Regions from separate parts of the Halomonas sp. DP4Y7-1 genome, predicted to be linked through region 1. Evidence: predicted binding sites of a transcription regulator. Region 1 holds the regulator's gene; the other holds the start of a gene.
What was found. The regulator FNR, encoded in region 1, switches genes on or off when oxygen is low (the NO sensors DNR and NnrR bind a similar motif). The targets are predictions, from matches to a motif close to TTGATNTANATCAA.

Region 2: the regulator FNR is predicted to act here: its motif matches at 1,962-1,975, upstream of pflB (formate C-acetyltransferase).

The regions. Positions count from the first base shown of each region.
Region 1 is NZ_JAHVKS010000002.1:355,986-359,341, forward strand. It holds gene KUV72_RS05170 (heavy metal translocating P-type ATPase) at 1-10, shown strand, start outside; gene ccoS (cbb3-type cytochrome oxidase assembly protein CcoS) at 7-246, shown strand; gene KUV72_RS05180 (sulfite exporter TauE/SafE family protein) at 256-942, shown strand; gene fnr (fumarate/nitrate reduction transcriptional regulator Fnr) at 1,101-1,841, shown strand; gene ttcA (tRNA 2-thiocytidine(32) synthetase TtcA) at 2,092-3,015, opposite strand; gene KUV72_RS05195 (hypothetical protein) at 3,245-3,356, opposite strand, start outside.
Region 2 is NZ_JAHVKS010000014.1:27,864-31,219, reverse strand. It holds gene htpG (molecular chaperone HtpG) at 1-1,783, shown strand, start outside; gene pflB (formate C-acetyltransferase) at 2,182-3,356, shown strand, end outside.

The DNA.
Region 1 (3,356 bases):
TGCTCAATGAACATTCTCTATCTGTTGATACCGCTGTCGCTGATCCTGTTGAGTCTGGCGGTATGGGCGTTTTTCTGGGCGGTCCGCAACGATCAATTCGACGATCTGGAGGGTCCTGCCTATCGCATCCTGTTCGAGGACGAAGACCCGCCGACATCGAACCCATCCAGAAAGCCGGCAAAAGAGACACCGGTCGATGACACAACAGCCGACGAACATGATTCCACGCCACCCCCTGGATCCTGAGCAGAACGCATGAACCCAGTAGGTCTAGACCTGCCGCCCGCGATGGCGGCTTTTGTCTTCGGGCTGCTTGGCGGAGCACATTGCATCGGCATGTGCGGCGGTATAATGAGCGCCCTGACCTTTGCCATTCCCCCGAGCATGCGCCACCCTGTTCGTGTAGGAATTTTACTACTTGGCTACAACTCGGGACGTCTGTTCAGCTACTGCCTGGCAGGCGCTATGGTCGCAAGCCTAGGCTCTGTGGTGGCGCTGGCACCGGGCATGCGGGACCTGCTGCAGGTGGTTGCCAGCCTGATGCTGATCACGATGGCGCTTTACATTGCCAACCTGTGGAAAGGGCTACGCTGGCTGGAGGCATTGGGCCAGCGCCTGTGGAGGTACCTGGAGCCAGCAGGACGTCGCCTGTTGCCAGTGGTCAAGCTACCTCAGGCGGTTGCACTCGGGGCCATCTGGGGCTGGCTGCCCTGTGGCCTGGTGTATTCCATGCTGGCATGGAGCATGGCCATCGCAGACCCTGCCCGTGGAGCACTACTCATGCTCTGCTTTGGCCTGGGGACGCTACCGGCACTGGTGACAACAGGGATTGCTGCGCGTCAGCTGCAGAGTTTGCTGGCACACTCTGCCACACGATTTATGGCAGCGGGCATGATTGTCGGTTTAGCTGTGTGGAATATCCTACAAATTGTAGGAAATTGACGATTATCATATCGCCGCCAGATTATTGAGGCAAAAGAGGTATATGCACCTTTGGCCTAATATCTGTGTGTAGAATAGCGACAATAGCATGCAGCAAGGGAAAGCCAGTTTCCTACATGCTTTGCTCATCATGAACCCCAGACCCACAGGAGCTGCGAATGAGTCCATCGGCCCAAGATCGACGGCGCCCCATGCTACATGAGACTCGTTGCGAGTCCTGCAGCTTGAGCTCCCTGTGCCTTCCGTTGTCGCTGGAGACCGCTGACCTCGAGCGCTTCGATTCCATTATCCGCCGTCATCCTCCGATCAAGAAGGGCACTCGCCTGGTCGAGCAGGGAGATCGCTTCACCAGCGTCTTCGCGGTTCGCTCCGGCAGCCTCAAGCAGATCACCACCGAAGGTAGTGGCGAAGCGCAGTTGACCAACTTCTTCTTGCCCAGTGAGCTGGTCGGCCTGGACGGCATCGACGATGGCAGATATCCCGGCAGCGTGGTGGCACTCGAGACCACGACCGTATGCGAGATTCCCTTCGATCGCCTTGACGCCCTGACCCAGACGCTGCCGGAACTACGCGCGCAACTGTTCCGCACCCTCAGCAAGGAGCTGCGCGAAGATCGACGCATGATGCAGCTGCTGTCGCGCAAGACCGCTGACCAACGACTGGCCTGCTTCTTCCTCGGACTGTCGGACCGTTTCCGCCGCCGCGGCTACTCGCCGTTCAGCTTCCGCCTGTCCATGTCCCGGGCAGATATCGGCAACCACCTGGGACTAGCCGTCGAAACGGTCAGCCGCATTCTGGGGCGCTTTCAACAGCAGGACCTAGTGGCGGTCTCTGGACGGGAGGTCAATATCCTGGACCTCGCCTCACTGTCGAACCTGGCTGACACCGACGCCAGCTGATCCGCGGCGCTGACAGGGCCTGGGGCCGACAGCGACCGATAGACGTCGTGCCACGCCACGAGCCCAGCCCCCCTAGGTAGGGCGACGATATACCGACTCCATCAACAAGAGAGGCCGCATCCCAGGATGCGGCCTCTTGCTATCTTATCGGGACGAGCGTTCAGGCATTGAAGAGGGCCACTGCGTGATGTGGCCCTAGCTCGCTTCGCGCTTCAGCAGTGCCTTTTCAGCAAGGCTTGTTCAGGCGAGCTTAGTCGGCGTCAACGATATCAATACGCCGAGCCTGGCGATGCGCCTGCACGGCCTCCAGACCTTCAAAGTCGAACAGCTCGCGGTCTGCCAGCTGCGAGGGTGCCACGTTGGTCACGGCCTTGAACATGCTCTCCAGGCGCCCTGGGTGCTTGGCCTCCCACTCTGCCAGCATTTCCTTCACCACCTGGCGCTGCAGGTTGGGCTGCGAACCGCAGAGGTTGCAGGGAATGATCGGAAAGGCCATGGCATCGCTGTAGGCCTGGATGTCCGCCTCGCGGCAGTACGCCAGCGGCCGGATGACAATGTTCTTGCCATCATCGGACAGCAGCTTGGGCGGCATGGCCTTGAGACTTCCCCCGAAGAACATGTTGAGGAACAGCGTCTCGAGAATATCCTCGCGGTGGTGTCCCAGGGCAATCTTGGTCGCACCGATCTCTTCCGCAAAACCGTACAGCGACCCTCGGCGCAGTCGCGAGCACAGCGCGCAGGTGGTCTTGCCCTCGGGGGTCTTTTCCTTCACCACCGAGTAGGTGTCACGCTCGAGGATGTGGTAGTCCACGCCAATGCTGTCCAGGTAGTCCGGTAGCACGTGCTCGGGAAAGCCGGGCTGCTTCTGGTCGAGGTTGACCGCCACCAGGGAGAAGTTCACCGGCGCATTGCGCTGCAGGCTGCGAAGAATCTCGAGCATGGTGTAGCTGTCCTTGCCGCCGGACAGGCATACCATGACCTTGTCGCCTTCCTGAATCATGCCGTAATCGATGATGGCGTTGCCGGTCTGACGCCGCAGACGCTTCTGCAGCTTGTTGAACTCGCGCTTGGCCTTGGCCTGGGCGCGCTCGTCGTCAGCTGCCGGGGACGCGGCATCACGACGGTCGAGGACACGGGGATCAAACAGGGAGGCGGAAGCGGGCTGAGCAGACATGGGCAGGGCACATCACGGCTGAAAATGAAGACCCGCTAGTCTATCACTCACGTCCGCCACAGGCGAAGAAGTCAGCAACCACTCACCCCTGCGATTACGCTGGTTCACAACCGCGTGTCCTGGGCCAAGGTGCTTTTGACTAGCCGCCCTGTGACTAGCCGCCCTGTGACTAGCCGCCCTGTGACTAGCCGCCCTGTGAAGAGAGGACCTGTGACAAGACGACCTGTGGCTAGACGACTTGTAGTGCCAGCAGATAGCGCGCCACCACACCAAGCAACAGCAGCAAGATGCCGAAGCGTTGCCAGGCGTGCTCACTCACCGTCAGCGTCAGACGCTTCTCC
Region 2 (3,356 bases), on a different contig from region 1:
CGCAGCGGATGCCTGCGACAAGCTCCGTTATGCCGCCCTGGACAACGACGCCCTGTATGAAGGCGACAGCGAACTGCGTGTCGAGATCGAGCACGACAGTGACGCCAAGACGGTGACGATTCGTGACAACGGTATCGGCATGAATCGCGACGATGTGATCGCCAACCTCGGCACGATCGCCAAGAGCGGCACCGCGGAGTTCCTGAATCAGCTATCCGGCGAGCAGCAGAAGGACGCCAAGCTGATCGGCCAGTTCGGTGTCGGGTTCTACTCGGGCTTTATCGTCGCTGACGAGATCACGGTGCGCACGCGCAAGGCGGGAGACGCAGCGGATGCGGGCGTCGAGTGGCGTTCGAAGGGCGAAGGTGAGTTTGTGGTGGCCGAGCTTGAGCGCGAGAAGCACGGTACCGAGATCATCCTGCACCTGAAGGATGATGCCAGCGAGTTCGCCGATGACTATCGCCTGCAGAGTCTGGTGCGCAAGTACTCCGACCACATCGAAGTGCCGGTGAAAATGCCGCGCACGGAAAAGGCGACCGACGACGAAGGCAATGAGGTCGACGGTAGTGAGGTCACCACCTGGGAGACCATCAACGAGGCGACAGCGCTGTGGGTTCGTCCCAAGGGCGAGGTGTCGGATGATGAGTACAAGGCCTTCTACAAGCATGTGGCTCATGATTTCTCCGACCCACTGGCCTGGAGCCATAACAAGGTCGAAGGCAACCTGGAGTACACCAGCCTGCTGTACGTGCCGGGCCGTGCTCCCTTCGACCTGTACGAGCGTGATGGCGCCCGTGGGGTGAAACTGTATGTGCAGCGTGTGTTCATCATGGACGACGCTGAGCAGTTCCTGCCGCTTTACCTGCGCTTCATCAAGGGCGTGCTGGATACCCGCGACCTGTCGCTGAACGTGTCCCGCGAACTGCTGCAGCAGGATCCCAAGGTCGACAAGATCAAGTCCGCGCTGACCAAGCGTGCGCTGGACATGCTGAAGAAGCTGTCGAAGGACAAGGAGGCCTATCAGAGCTTCTGGAACACCTTTGGCGCCGTGTTGAAGGAAGGCCCGGCGGAAGACTTCGCCAACCGCGACAAGATCAGTGGCCTGCTGCGCTTCTCCAGTACTCACACCGACAGCGCCACCCAGGACCAGTCACTGGCCGACTATGTCGAGCGGATGAAAGAGGGTCAGGACAAGATCTATTACATCGTCGCCGACGGCTTCAATGCGACCAAGAATAGCCCCCATCTGGAGATCTTCCGCAAGAAGGGTATCGAGGTACTGCTGCTGCACGACCGGATCGATGAGTGGCTGATGAGCCACCTTACCGAGTTCGATGGCAAGAAGCTGGTCGATGTGGCCAAGGGCGACCTTGATCTTGGTGATGTCGAGAACGAGGAAGAGAAGAAGGCTCAGGAGGAGACCGCCAAGGCCAAGGAAGACCTGGTCAAGCGGGTGAAAGAGGCGCTGGGAGACGAGGTCCAGGAGGTCAAGGTCACCCATCGCCTGACGGATTCTCCTGCCTGTGTGGTCCTGCCTGAGCACGAGATGGGCTTCCAGATGCGCCGCATCATGGAAGCGGCGGGCCAGAGCCTGCCGGAGGTCAAGCCGATCCTCGAACTCAACCCGGAGCATGCGCTCGTCGCGCGTCTCGAAGCGGCCGGCGACGAGGGCTTTGCCGATCTCGCCAGGATTCTGCTTGATCAGGCGATTATCGCCGAGGGCGGCCATCTCGATGATCCCGCTGCCTACGTCAAGCGTCTGAATGCCTTGCTCAGCGCCTGACAACAGGCCGGCAGATTGATCGGCGTACCTCTGGGTACATAGCGCCATCGTTGCGCCAGGGCGGCGCCACCTTCGGGTGGCGTCGCCTTTTTATGGCGCGCTCTGCTCGCTGACCCTCCCGCCTGTTTATCCTCCCTGATGCGCTAAATCGCCAGTTGCGCCGCGACCTTATTGGACGCTGATACGGGTCAAGTCCGGGCTGTCCCTCTACTGCTAAAGTCGAATGGTCCCGCTGGGTCAGAGGTTGTCTCGCCCAGCAAGAGCGCTGCATCCACGTCACCATCGAAGTGACGACCGCGCTGCCACTGATCTTCAAGCTTTGCTGCCCCCTCCGATGGATAGAGGGGCGCAGTGAATCTGCACTAGTTTCGTATTTCCTTTTGTTGAGGGGCAAGTTGATGAAAGAGCAATTCGCACAGGCGTGGGAAGGGTTCGCGGGCACCGCGTGGAAAGAGGGGGTCAACGTACGCGACTTCCTGCTGGCCAACGTGACGCCCTATGAAGGCGACGAGCATTTTCTGGTGGCAGAGCCCGCCACGAGCACCCGCGCACTGTGGGACCGGGTCATGGAGGGCATCAAGCAGGAGAATGCCACCCACGCGCCGCTGGACTTCGACACCTCGCTGGTGTCCTCCATCACCGCCCATGACGCCGGCTACATCGATGCGTCTCTCGAGACCATTGTCGGTCTGCAGACCGAGGCACCCTTGAAGCGGGCCATCATGCCCAATGGTGGGATCAAGATGGTGGAAGGGTCCTGTCAGGCCTACGGCCGCGAGCTGGATCCGCAGGTGAAGAAGATCTTCACCGAGTTTCGCAAGACCCATAACCAGGGCGTGTTCGATGTCTACACCCCGGACATCCTCAAGTGTCGCAAGTCCGGCGTGCTGACAGGACTGCCAGATGCCTACGGACGCGGCCGCATCATCGGTGACTATCGCCGGGTCGCGCTTTACGGTGTCGACTTCCTGATGGCCGACAAACAGGCCCAGTTTGCTTCTCTGCAGTCACGCTTTGAACAGGGCGATGATCTGGAGGCGGTCATTCAGCTGCGCGAAGAGGTCGCCGAGCAGTATCGTGCGCTGGACCAGCTGAAAGAGATGGCGGCCAAGTACGGCTTCGATATCTCGGTGCCGGCCACCACGGCTCAGGAAGCCATTCAGTGGACCTACTTCGGCTACCTGGCTGCGGTGAAGTCCCAGAATGGCGCGGCCATGTCGCTGGGGCGTACTTCCAGCTTCCTCGATATCTACCTGGAGCGCGATCTGAGCCAGGGAGTTATCGATGAAGTGGGGGCCCAGGAGCTGGTCGACCACTTCATCATGAAGCTGCGCATGGTGCGCTTCCTGCGCACGCCTGAGTACGACGAACTGTTTTCCGGCGACCCCATCTGGGCGACCGAGTGCCTGGGGGGCATGGCCCAGGACGGACGCACGCTGGTCACCCGTACCAGCTTCCGTTTCCTCAACAGTCTGTACACCATGGGCCCAAGTCCAGAGCCCAACCTGACCGTGCTGTGGTCAGAGCAGCTGCCAGAGGGGTTCAAGCGCTACTGCGCCAAGGTGTCTATCGA